3 regions of the Rhizobium sp. AAP116 genome follow, and region 2 is predicted to be linked to each of the others. Evidence: predicted binding sites of a transcription regulator. Region 2 holds the regulator's gene; each other region holds the start of a gene.

Region 1 (4,434 bases), on a different contig from region 2:
CGAGCCCTCGTTTCGGCGCACCCAGCCGCTGCAGCTCGCCCGTGAAATGATCGGCCGAGTAAAGGATATCAACGATATCGATCTGCTGATCACCTCGTCCGCAAAGCTGGTTCGCACTGTGCTCGGCTACGATCGCGTCATGGTCTACCGCTTCGAGGAAGATGGATCGGGCAAGGTCGCGAGCGAGGCCAGGCGCCACGATCTGGAGAGTTTTCTCGGCCAGTATTTTCCGGCGACCGATATCCCGCGCCAGGCGCGCATCCTCTACATGCAAAACCCGATCCGCGTCATTTCGGATGCGCGAGGTCTGCGCGTCGATCTGCTGCCGCAAGCTGAAGAACGGGCCGCGCCGCTCGATCTTTCCTTCGCCCACCTGCGCAGCGTCTCGCCGATCCATTGTGAATATCTGCGCAACATGGGCGTTTCGGCCTCCATGTCGATCTCGATTATCGTCGACGGCAAGCTCTGGGGCCTGATCGCCTGCCATCACTATGCGCCCAAGACCCTGACCATGTCCGAGCGCATCGCGGCAGAAATGTTCGGCGAGTTCTTCTCGCTGCATCTCCTGGCGCTGAAGCAGAAACGCAAGCTGGATATCTCCAACGAGGCGCGGCGCTCGCTGGACCGTTTTCTCCAGGCGGCATCGCATCGCTCCGATCTCGACGACATCCTGACCGCCGCCCTGCCCGAGTTCCAGACGCTGTTCGCCTGTGACGGCGTCGGACTTCTGATGAATGGCCGCTGGACGGCCATCGGTAGCACGCTGCCGCTGGGCGCCGAGGAGGACTTTACCCGCTTCATCACCGAGGCGGCAGATGGCCGGATCTGGTCGACAAAGGCGCTTTCTGAGGACTATCCGCCGGCCGAAGCCTTCTTCGAAGACGTTTCCGGCGTCATGGCCGTTCCCCTCTCGCATTTGCCGCGCGACTACATCTTCTTCTTCCGCAAGGAACGCCTGCAGACGCTGAACTGGGCGGGCAATCCGGACAAGTCCTATGAGACTGGCCCGCTCGGCGATCGCCTGACCCCACGCAAGAGCTTTGCCCTTTGGAAGGAAACGGTTCAGCGCCAGGCGGCGCCTTGGCGCGACAGCGATTTCGAGATTGCGGAAGCGATCCGTTCGGCGACCGTCGAGATCGTCCTGCGTCACAACGAGCTGATGCAAGAGGAACGCAGCAAGTCAGACGTGCGCCAGCGCATGCTGAACGAGGAGCTGAACCACCGGGTCAAGAACATCCTGGCCGTGATCAAGTCGCTGGTGGCGGCGCCCTCGCAGGATGAGCTGCCGATCCAGGACTATATCGGCTCGCTGCGCGGGCGGATCCATGCGCTATCTCATGCCCATGACCAGCTGACGCGGGGTGGTGGTGGCGGCACGCTGAAAGACCTGCTGCAGGCAGAGCTTCTGCCCTATCGCGCTGGTCGTAGCGTGATCGAGGTGAACGGCCCCTCCGTCACGCTCGACGCCCGGGCCCATGCCGTGGCAGCACTGGTGATCCACGAGATGTGCACGAATGCTGCAAAGTACGGCGCCCTTTCGCGTGACGGTGGCGCACTCGCCATTTACTGGGAGGAAACCGGGGACGGCGACTGCCGACTGCATTGGCGCGAAAGCGGCGGACCGACCATTGGCCCCATCGGTCGCAAGGGCTTTGGCTCAGCCCTCATCGAGCGTAGCATTCCCTACGACCTCGGCGGGACGAGCCGGGTCGATTATCGCCCCGAGGGACTGGATGCAGAGTTCCGGCTGCCAGGCCGATTTCTGAGCTGGGAGGCTGAAACCGTGAGCGAAGAACCAAATCCGCATGTCGAGGCCGAAGTGGCCGATCATCCGACCAGCATCGCCGGAATACCGGTCCTACTGGTTGAGGATCAGGTCTTGATCGCCATGGATGCGGAAATGATGCTCGCCGATGCCGGCATCGACGATGTCGTGACCGCGAGCTCGAGCAGCGATGCCTTGAACCGCCTCAAGAGTTTCGCCCCCGCGATCGCGATCCTCGACATCAACCTCGGCAGCGACACCTCGGTGCCCGTCGCCCTGGAGCTGATACGTCGGGGCATCCCCTTTGTCTTCGCCACCGGTTACGACGATCGCTCTTCGGTTCCCGAGGAATTGCTGTCCGTACCCGTCGTGCGTAAGCCCTATGATGCCGACGCCCTCGTGAAAGCACTCTCCGACAGGCTGGCCGCCCAGGTTCCGGCAGAGTGATCCGCTGAAACTGTCGCAACCCCTGCGTTGCTACGGTTGCCAGGCCGGCCCGAAGCCAATACGTTCTCATTATGTTCCGACATAAGGGAGGCGACCGTGGAGGCTCTGGAAAGTTTCATCATTGAAGCCAAGGCCGTGACCTATGTCAGCGGTAAGGTCCCTGCCCCCTCGGCAAGCCGGACTGGCGCCAAGGACATTTCCTATGAGCGCGGACGCTTTCGTTATCTCGACAGCCATTTTGGCGGAACGGACTTTCTCGGCCAGGAGGTGGTCTGGCAGGACGAGATCCCGGTCTGGGCAATGAACTATTATGGTCGCATCCTCGATGCCGAGCGTTTCGACGGCGGGCGGGCGGGCACTGTCATCAAGCAGGCTCTGACGGCGCTTTATCAGGAAAAGCGTTTTCTCGGCGGCTTCACCTACCTGCACCCGCTCGGAGAATATGTCGACCAGTCGGTCGGAGACTACCGCAGCTTCCTCGGTGTCGAGCGTATCCGCATGGGTGAGTGCGTGGTCTATCAACTCGACTATCAGGGCGGCCTCATCAAGCCCTGACGGGCCTTGCTATTCTGGACAATCGCGTGAAAATGCCTAAAGGAAAGCCACTCACAACAAGGCGCTAGAATTTAGGCATGGCCGCACGCCAACGCATCATCCCCGTTCGCCGCGAATACAATCGCTGGGTTGCGAACCAGACGCTGGAAGACTATGCGCTGCGCTTTACGGCAAAGAGCGCCCGCAAATTCTCCTCCAGTCGCATCTCGCAAACGGCAATCGGCGCGATCAGTTTTCTGGCACTGGAGGCCATCGGCGGCACGATCACGATCGCCTATGGAACCACCAACGCCTTCTTCGCCATCATCGTCGCCGCGATCCTGATGCTGCTCGTCGGCATACCGATCAGTCGCTACGCAATCCGCCACGGGGTCGACATCGACCTTCTGACCCGCGGCGCCGGCTTCGGCTATATCGGATCGACCATCACCTCGCTGATCTATGCAGCCTTCACCTTCATGCTCTTTGCCATCGAGGCTTCGATCATGACCAAGGCGCTAGAACTCGCCTTCGGCATTCCGCTCTGGCTCGGCTACATCATCTCCGCCGTGGCCGTACTGCCGCTGGTGACCTACGGCATCCGGATGATCTCGAAGTTCCAGCTGATCACCCAGCCCTTCTGGATCGTGCTGAACATCCTGCCCTTCATCTTCATAGCTTTTCTCGACTGGGAAAAGATCGACCTGTGGCTGGCTTTCGCCGGTGTCGGCCACTCCAACGCCCATCTGGGCGAGACCGCCCCCTTCAATCTCCTTGAATTCGGTGCCGCTTCCGCCGTCATTCTGGCGCTGATGCCGCAGATCGGCGAACAGGTCGACTTCCTGCGCTTCCTGCCGCCGGAAGGCGCCCGCAAGCTGCACCATCGCGTCGGCATCTTTCTCGCCGGCTCCGGCTGGGTCGTGCTCGGTGTGCCCAAGCTGCTGGCAGGCTCCTTCCTCGCCGTCCTGACCCTCTCGACCGGCGTGCCGATCAGCGAGGCCGCCGATCCCGCCCATATGTATGTCGCGGCCTTCGGCTACATGATCCCGAACGAGACGGCAGCCATGCTGCTGATGGCGGGTTTCGTCGTCATCTCTCAGCTCAAGATAAACGTGATGAACGCCTATGCAGGCTCGCTCGCCTGGTCGAACTTCTTCTCGCGCCTGACCCACAGCCATCCGGGGCGCGTCGTCTGGCTGGTCTTCAACGTCGCGATCGCCCTGCTGTTGATGGAGCTCGGCATCTACGGCCTGCTCGAAGAAACGCTCGGCATCTTCTCGATCATTGCCATGAGCTGGCTCTGCGCCATTTCAGCCGATCTCTTCGTCAACAAGAAGCTCGGCTTGTCCCCGCCCGGCATCGAGTTCAAGCGCGCCCACCTCTACGACATCAATCCCGTCGGCTGCGGCACCATGGCGCTCTCTGCCGGATTGGCGCTCGCCGCCCATTTCGGCGCCTTCGGCTCGACCATGGCTTCGCTGTCGACCTATGTGACGCTGGTCGCCTTTGTGATCTCCCCGCGGATCGCCTGGGCAACCGACGGCAAGTTCTACCTGGCCCGCAAGCCGCGCTACAGCTGGAAGAACCAGACCGGCATCACCTGTTCGATCTGTGAGCATCCGTTCGAGCCGGAGGACATGGCCTGGTGCCCCGCCTATGCAGCCCCGATCTGCTCGCTCTGCTGCACG
Region 2 (4,434 bases):
CAATGCCCGGTTTGACGACGATCGGCCGTGCTGTCGCCGCTCGCGCTGTTTTGCACCGCATTCTCAGGCAGGTTCGACAGTACGTCTCAGACGAAAGTCGGCACGGGCATTTTTTCCTCTTCGTGCCTGTCTGGCTCGGCGCGGGTGCTGCAATCTGGTTTTCCGTCGGGCAACCACCGCCGGCTATCGTCCTCGGACTGCTCCTTGCTTGCCTGGCTTTTGCACTTTTGCGGGCGATGCGCGACACCGTGGCGCATGTGGTCCTGTGGAGTTTGTGCCTGATCCTTCTCGGCATGCTGATGGCCGAATGGGAGACACGGCGAGCGTCCACCGTGATCCTCGATCAGCCGCTCGTCACCACGGTCACCGGGGTCGTCGAGCGACGGGAGCAGGGGGCGGGCGGTGAATGGCGTTACGTGTTACGCGTAATCCAGACCGCAGAGCCGAGCATTCGCCGGTCGCCGGGACGCGTGTCCCTCCTTGCCCGAAGCAAGCATGTGCCAGCTGCCATCGGCGAGCAATTGAGCGGCCGCGCCCGTCTGTCACCACCGTCAGGTCCGGCTTTGCCGGGATTGAACGACTTTAGCTTCCAAAGCTACTTCGCCGGCATCGGCGCTGTCGGCTTCTTCCTCGGTCCGCCCCAGGCCAAAAACTCCGCTTCATGGGAGGAAAAGGGTCTGTGGGCGCGCTTCGACGCGGCCCTGTTCTCGCTCCGGGATCGCATCTCAAGTCGCATTCGCAGCATCCTGCCCGGAGATCCTGGCGCCTTCGCCGCTGCGATCATTACCGGCGAACGCCGATCGATGTCGGAAGAGGCGACGGAGGCCCTGCGCGTCTCGGGCCTCGCCCATATCACCGCGATCTCGGGTCTCAACATGGCGCTTGCCGCCGGTATCTTCTTCGTCGGATTGCGAGGGCTTCTGAGCCTCATGCCGACTTTTGCGCATCGCTTTCCGGTAAAGAAGATCGCGGCCGCCGGCGCGCTTTTGGCGACGACCGGCTATGTGCTCATTTCCGGCTACCAGGTCTCGGCGCTGCGGGCTTATCTGATGACGGCGGTCATGCTCGGCGCCGTCCTCTTCGACCGCCCGGCGGTCAGCCTCCACAATCTCGCGCTTGCGGCAACCGCGATCCTCGCGGTCCAGCCCTCGACCGTCATGGGGCCGAGTTTCCAGATGTCTTTCGCGGCGACTGCAGCCCTGATTGCCGGTTACGCCGGGTGGCGGGCGCGACCGCGCGCGATCCTGCCTAGGGCCCGATCGCTTGCCATGCGGATTGTGGCCGGGTTTGCCATTTTCGTCGGTGGTACACTGGCGACCTCCTTCATCGGCGGGGTCTCGACCGCAGTCTTTGCCATCAGCCATTTCCACCGGCTGTCGACCCATGGACTGGAGGCAAACCTCGCCGCCATGCCGCTGATCTCGCTGATCGTGATGCCGTCCGGCTTCATTGCCATGCTGCTCATGCCATTTGGCCTCGACGCGCCGTTCTTCTGGATCATGGGCCAGGGCCTGGAAATGGTGCTCATTGTCGCTCACACCGTCTCCGGCTGGGGCGGCGGTTACGTCTTCCCGCGTCTGCCGGCATGGTTCATGCCCGGCGCAATCGCCGGCATGCTCTTGCTGATGCTACTCAGAACCCCGATCAGGCATGTCGGCACGGCTCTCATCGTCGCAACGCTCGCTGCTGCCTTCCTTGCTCCACGACCCCCGGGTGGCGAACTGATGATCAGCGAGGACGCTCGGTTGGTCGCGATTCGGGTCGCAAATGACGACACGTTCATCATTGCAATCAACCGAGCCCGCCCGCCTGCCTTCATCTTCGATCAATGGCGACCCGTGCTCGGCATCGATGAACCAAGGCGCCCGGTGATGCTCGAGACCGCCCCCCTGCCGCCAGCGCCAGAATGGCGTAATGGCCAAACACTGTCGGAGGAGCAGCGCAAACTCGCAGAGGCTGTATTTGATAGCCTACTCAAGGCCGCCGGGAGAGAACAGTTCACCTGCGTAAAGCAGGCCTGTGCCATCAGACTGGAGAACGGCAACACGCTGCTGACGCTGGAACGCCCGGACCTCATCGGCGCAGCCTGCGACCGCGCTGATATCGTGGTTCTGTCGGCGCGCACGCGCGCCAAAACCTGCCGCTCTGGCGCGCTCCTGATTTCCGAGGCGAGCCAGCGCGCAACCGGCTCCCTCGAGGTCGCGGGCCTAGCCACCACCTCACAAGCCATGACGGTCAGGTCAGCGCTCGACGGACCCTCCAGACCCTGGACGGCGCACCGTCTCTACGACTGGCGCAGCGGCCTTTCCGATAACACGCATGAATTTGCGGGTCCGACTAGGAACGTCCGACCGAGGCCGGAGCCCGATCAGTGATAGCGGCGAATGAGGCCCACCAGCTTGCCCTGGATCTTGACGCGATCCGGCGGGAAGATGCGGGTTTCGTAGGCCGGATTGGCGGCCTCCAGCGCAATCGATGCGCCGCGGCGGCGGAAGCGTTTGAGTGTCGCCTCCTCGTCGTCGACGAGCGCCACGATGATGTCACCGGGATTGGCGTTCGAGGCATTGCGGATGATAACCGTATCGCCGTCAAGAATACCGGCCTCGATCATCGAATCGCCCTTGACCTCAAGCGCGTAGTGATCGCCCGCGCCGATCATCTCCGCCGGTACCGTGATGTCGTGAGTGTTGTTCTGAATGGCTGAAATCGGCACACCGGCTGCGATTCGGCCCATGACCGGAACCGAGACGGACGAGCCGTTGTCTTCGACCGGCGGCTTTGTCAGTGCTGGCGCCGGCGGCGTCTTGCCGAGACTGCCCTCGATCACGCTCGGCGCAAAGCCGCGGCGCGGCTGGATGCTTGGCGAATAGGCTTCCGGAAGCTTGATGACCTCCAGTGCACGAGCCCGGTTCGGCAAGCGTCGGATGAAGCCGCGTTCCTCGAGCGCCGTGATCAGGCGATGGATCCCGGATTTCGATGCGAGGTCCAGCGCATCCTTCATCTCGTCGAAGGACGGCGGGACACCCGATTCCTTCATCCGTTCATGGATGAAGAGAAGCAGTTCCTGTTGCTTGCGCGTCAGCATATGCGGTGCCCCCGAGGTGAAACAAATACAGAACAGACACTATATGTTCCAGTTGTGTTCCGCAAGGGGATAAATTTTTGTGAAGAGCCAGTGATAAAATGCGATAGCCGCGGACAAAGGTCTTGAAACTGTCGGATTTTGGCGTGTTGCAGGGGAGAGTGCAGATCCGCCCCCACACATCAGGCAAACCGCCCTCAAGGATGCTGTAAATGCTGAAGGATATCGAGAAGCTCGTTCTGGGGAAGTCGTCATCCGATCTTTCGTCAGCAGAGCAGAAGGTGCTGAAGCGGGCGCGCGAGCGACGCACGGTGTCGACCAATGCCGGCGAGGACTTTCTGGCTCATGCCACGTTCGGCCAGCGGGTCGCTGATGACATCGCACGGGTCGGTGGTTCCTGGGGTTTCATCATCGGCTTCATGCTGTTTTTGGTCGCCTGGGTCATCCTCAATACGGTGATTCTGGCAACAGGTGCGCTCGATCCTTATCCGTTCATCTTCCTGAACCTGCTCTTGTCGATGCTCGCCGCCATCCAGGCACCCATCATCATGATGAGCCAGAACCGCCAGACCGAGCGGGATCGCTTCATGGCGGCGAAAGACTACGAGATCAATCTCAAGGCAGAGATCGAGGTATTGGCCTTGCACCACAAGATCGACGAGGAGGTGGTGAAAGAGCTGCGCGAGGCGCGCCAGGAGATTTATGCGCTGCGCCAGGCGATCGAGACCCTTTCAAGCAAGGCGCACAATTCTCAAAACTGAAGAATTAATCGAGAGCAAACATGTCCAATCCCATTTCCTCAGCCCGCGCCATCGATCATCTCGTCCTGCCGGTCTTCGAGCTCGAAACCGCCCGCGACAGGCTCGGGCGTCTCGGCTTTACCGTTGCGGCGGATGCCCGCCACCCGTTCGGCACGGAGAATGCCTGTGTGTTCTTCGCTGACGACACCTATCTGGAACCGCTGGCGGTCGGCAGCCGAGAGGACTGTCTGGAAGCAGCGCGCATGGGCAATGTCTTTGTCGCTCGCGATCAGGCCTTTCGCTTTCGACGAGGCGAGGGCCTCTCCGCCATTGTCGTGAAGACGCACGACGCGTTGGCTGACGATTCGCAGTATCGCCAAGACGGCATGAGCGCCGGCCCTGTGCTTGATTTCGCGCGCCAGTTTCGTTTTCCGGATGGGCGGACCGCGGAGGGTTCGTTCCGCCTCGCCTTTGCCGCAGACCTGCGCGCGCCTGATTTCTTCGCCTTCGCCTGTCAGCGCATCAATCCTCTCCCGACCGATCGGGGTCCTCTGCTCGTACATGCCAATGGCGCAGCAGGGATTCGAAGCGTGGTGCTGGTCGAAGAGAACC
Region 3 (4,434 bases), on a different contig from region 2:
GCACGCCGCTGGCCTGGCGGGTCGTGCGGCTCGCCAGTTCGCTTGAGGCGTGAGCGATCGCATCGGTTCCGCTCAGAATGCCTTCCGAGGCGCGGCGGATCGCGGCAAAGGAAACGTTCAGGCGATCGACCGTGTCGTTGTAATGCCCTGCCATCTCCTTGAAGTTCTCAGGCAGGTCCGTGGTCATGCGGGCTTCGAAGTCACCTTGGGCCAGCGATTCCAGGCCACGACGCAGATGCTCCATGGCGATCGCCTGATCGGCCTCAAAACGGGCACGCTCTTCCTCGAGCGCCCGGCGCCGGCTTTCCAGCTCTTCCAGGTAGACGGAAATCGAATAGTCCATGTCAAGCATGGCGGCCTTGACCACCGCGCGCATCTTGTCGGCGAGCGAGGCGGCATGCTGTTTGCCGAACGGGAAAGGCCAGTGCTTGACCAGGATGCCGGCCAGAAGTTCGCCAACCAGCATCGAATAGCCGCCGATATACCAGCGTGGCTCGAGCCCGATACGGGCATGGGCCTTGCCGACCGCCGTGACCCCGCGCACGTAGTTTTCATCGAAGTTGCCACTGGCGACCTTGTCCCAATGGCCGATCTGGGCGCTCTTTGCGCCATTCATATGGGCGCCATCGCGGAAATGCGCGGCGGTCTTCCCGGTCTTTGAAACCTTGGCGTAAAACTTGTCCAATGCCCCGCCCAGGACCTCCTTGATCGAAGGCCGAAGCTCGGCGAGCGTGTTGCGCGTCTTCTGATCGATCTCCAGGAATTCAAGACGTTCGGTGAGGTCGTTCTGAGTGTTCGAGGTCATGATGTGACGAAGACTTTCGGTTTGGCTGGTATCAGTCAGAACTGCCACGGTTTGCTGAACAGTTTCTAAACAGTCGCGCGGTTTCCGCGCGACCGTGACGGGCAAGGGCCGGATTACGAGGCCATGCGGTAGTTGCTACCCGGGTTCGACGTCTGCATGCGGCTTCCGCTCGTCTTGAAACCTTGCAGCGCCTGGACGAGGCGCCCGGCCTCTTCCATCAGCGTCGCGGTCTGGGCCGAGCTTTCCTCGACCATGGCGGCGTTGCGCTGGGTGATCTGATCCATCGACTGAACTGACGTGTTGACCTCGCGCAGGCCGCCGGACTGGTCGGCTGCGGCAAGCGCGATCTTGCCGACGATGTCGTTGATCTCGCCGATGCGGACGATGATCTTGCCGAGTGCATCGCCAGCATTGTTGACGAGGCCGACACCAGCTTCGACCTGTGTCGAGCTCTGCGAGATCAGGTTCTTGATCTCGCGGGCGGCGTTGGCGCAACGCTGCGCAAGCTCACGAACTTCCTGCGCGACGACCGCGAAGCCACGCCCGGCCTCACCCGCACGGGCAGCCTCCACGCCGGCGTTCAGCGCCAGAAGGTTGGTCTGGAAGGCAATCTCGTCGATGACGCCGATGATCTTGGAAATCTCGTCGGAGGATTTCTCGATGGCCCCCATGGCGGTGACAGCGCGGGAGACAACCTCTTCGGAGACGCGGGCTTCCGTCAAGGCAGCACCGACGACCGTGGCAGCCTCCTTCGCGCCATCGGCGGTCAAGGTGACATTCTGGGTCAGCTCGTGCAGCGCGGCAGTGCTTTCCTCGAGACCCGCCGCCTGCTGCTCGGTGCGCTGTGCGAGATCATCGGTGGCATCGGAAATCGCAGTCGTCGACTTGAAGATTTCGTCGGCAGAATGGCGCACGGTCGTAATCGTCGCGCGCAGGGCATCGACCGACGCATTGTAGTCCTCGGCCATCTGCGCGAAATTGGCCGGCAGATCGTTCGGCAGCCGGGCTTCAAGATCGCCGGCAGACAGCTTGCCGAGTGCGCCGCGCAGGGCTGCGAGCGCCGTCGCCTGCTCGGCTTCCGCCTTCAGCCGGGCGTCTTCCGCAGCCTGACGCTGCTCGGCCAGGATCGCCAGATAGACGGAGATGGAATAGTCCATGTCGAGCAAGGCAGCCTTGACGACGACGGAGATCTCGTCAGCGAGCTGCTCGGAATTGCGCCGACCGAAACGGCTCGGCCAACGTTCGCGAACGACCGCATGCACGAGTTGCTCGAGAACGAGCGCATAACCACCGATATACCAGCGTGGCTCGAGGCCAATGCGCGCATGGGCCTTGCCGACCTTGGTGACACCCTCGACATAGCTGTCCGTATAGTCTGCGGTGCCGACGATGCCCCAGTGTTCTTCCTGACGCTTCTTGGCACCCTTGATATGATCGTCGTTGCGAAAGAAAGCGGCGGTCTCTGGAACCTTGCGGATCTTGTCGTAGAAGATCTCGAGTGCACCGCCGATGTTCTTGCGGATCAGCGGTCCAAGTCTTCGCAGAGTTTCCCTGCCCTTGTCGTCCAATCCCAGGAAGCGAAGACGGTTCTTCAGATCTGCATTTTCGGTTTGCGACGCCATGGCCGGTACTTCACTCTTCTGGTTCACAAAAACATCAGCGATTGCTGATAAGCGATCTTCAGAGAATTCTAAAATGGTAAATGTTCAGTTGTCGGGGGAGAGCATATTTTTGCCTTCACGAGCGTATCGCGGTCGCACTGAACGAAAAACGTCCAGATTTCCGGGGAAGGATTGATTATCGTCACATACTGAAGGCGCGTATTTTTTCGCTATAGCAACCTGTGACTTCCCGGCAAGGGAGACGTCCGTTCACTCTTTGATCTGTTTTCGCGGTCCGAATCAGCTATCATCACGCGCATGACACTTCTCGACATTCCGGCAGTGACCATCGGCTCAGTCACCCTTCAGCCCGCGTTCCTCCTCGGCCTCGTGGCTCTTCTGTTTTTCCTGCCCCTCGTCTTGATCGTCATCGCGACGATGCGGGCCGCACGTCTGCGCGCCGAATTGCGGGAAGAGACTGCACGGCGGGACGAAGCTGCGGAAGCGCGGCTTGCAGAACTGCTGAAGGCCCAGGCCGAAATGCAGGGACGGCTTGCAACCATGGCCGAAGTGTTCGGCAGCCGCCAGGCCGAGCTCAATCAGTCGATCAGCCAACGGCTTGATGGCATGACGCATCGGTTAGGCACGACGATCACCGAGCAGACCAAGTCGACGCATGACAATCTGCGCACGCTGCAGGAGCGACTGGCGGTAATCGATGCCGCGCAGAACAACATCCAGTCGCTGGCCAAGGATGTCGTCGGCCTTCAGGCGATCCTGTCCAACAAGCAGACGCGCGGCGCCTTCGGCCAGTCGCGCATGGAGACGATCGTCGCCGACGGACTGCCGATGGGCGCCTATGCGTTCCAGACGACACTTTCCAACGGCTCGCGTCCCGACTGCACCATCCGGATGCCGAACAATTCGCCGCCACTGGTGGTGGATGCGAAGTTCCCACTCGAAGCCTGGAACGTGATCCGGGAGACGGAAAATCCGGAACAGAAGAAGGCTGCCTCGCAGCAGTTCCGCCGGGATATGGAGGTGCATATCCGCGACATCTCGGAGAAGTACCTGATCCCCGGCGAGACCCAGGATATGGCCTTCCTGTTCGTGCCGTCGGAATCGATCTTCGCTGAGATCCACGAGAACTTCGAAGGCGTTGTGCAGAAAGCGCACCGGCAGAAGGTGGTGATCGTGTCGCCATCGCTGCTGATGCTGTCCATCCAGGTGATTCAGGCCGTACTGAAGGACCAGCGCATGCGTGAACAGGCGCACCTGATCCAGGGCGAAGTCATCCGATTGATGGAGGACCTTGGACGTCTGGACGACCGGACGCGAAAGCTTCAGAGCCATTTCCTCGCGGCCCAGAAGGATGTCGAGATGATCATCACCTCCTCGGACAAGCTGGCAAAACGCGGCGCCAAGATCGAAGCCATGGAATTCGAAACACCCGGCGGACGAGAGGATGGCGACGATGCGCCCAGCCGCGCCGTCGAGAGCCGCACGGGTCTACTCAAGCTCAGGGTTGTTGACGAGGACTGAGACCCGGTCCAAAAGAGCGCGACAGCCTAGAGCATTCAGGGAGGCACCGCGCTCATGATCACCGTCTTCGGCTCCATCAACATGGACCTCGTTGCCACCACGCCCAGGCTGCCAAAGCCGGGTGAAACGGTCGCCGGGACGGGATTTGCAACGGCAGCGGGCGGCAAGGGTGCAAATCAGGCGCTGGCAGCCCGGCGCGCCGGGGCCGAGGTGCGCATGGTCGGTGCCGTTGGGCGCGACGAGTTCGCAGGCCCGGCGCTTGATCTTCTCGACAAGGCAGGCGCAAACCTTTCGGCCGTTGCCCGCGTCGATGGCCCGACCGGTACCGCGCTTATCCTGGTGGGTGGCGACGGCGAGAACATGATCGCCGTCGTGCCCGCCGCCAATGGCACCGTCAGCGCTGCGCAGGCCGAGAGCGCTGTAGAGGGTATGCAGGACGGCGATATCCTGATGGTGCAGCAGGAGGTGCCGGCAGGCTCCGTCGAG

What was found. Region 2 encodes LexA, which represses DNA repair genes until DNA is damaged. Its sites were predicted from a motif close to TGTTCNNNNTGTGTTCNG; they were not measured.
Region 1: IP85_RS03985 (DUF5680 domain-containing protein) is a predicted target of LexA. The motif match lies at 2,274-2,291, and genes of this name have one in related genera.
Region 3: IP85_RS07895 (DNA recombination protein RmuC) is a predicted target of LexA. The motif match lies at 2,674-2,691, and genes of this name have one in related genera.

Annotation. Positions count from the first base shown of each region.
Region 1 covers NZ_LJIB01000004.1:264,429-268,862, reverse strand. The annotation lists gene IP85_RS03990 (HWE histidine kinase domain-containing protein) at 1-2,212, shown strand, start outside; gene IP85_RS03985 (DUF5680 domain-containing protein) at 2,318-2,767, shown strand; gene IP85_RS03980 (ATP-binding protein) at 2,845-4,434, shown strand, end outside.
Region 2 covers NZ_LJIB01000003.1:49,769-54,202, forward strand. The annotation lists gene IP85_RS02325 (ComEC/Rec2 family competence protein) at 3-2,375, shown strand; gene lexA (transcriptional repressor LexA) at 2,369-3,085, opposite strand; gene IP85_RS02335 (DUF1003 domain-containing protein) at 3,295-3,843, shown strand; gene IP85_RS02340 (VOC family protein) at 3,864-4,434, shown strand, end outside.
Region 3 covers NZ_LJIB01000008.1:165,185-169,618, forward strand. The annotation lists gene IP85_RS07885 (globin-coupled sensor protein) at 1-805, opposite strand, end outside; gene IP85_RS07890 (globin-coupled sensor protein) at 919-2,427, opposite strand; gene IP85_RS07895 (DNA recombination protein RmuC) at 2,725-3,948, shown strand; gene IP85_RS07900 (ribokinase) at 4,003-4,434, shown strand, end outside.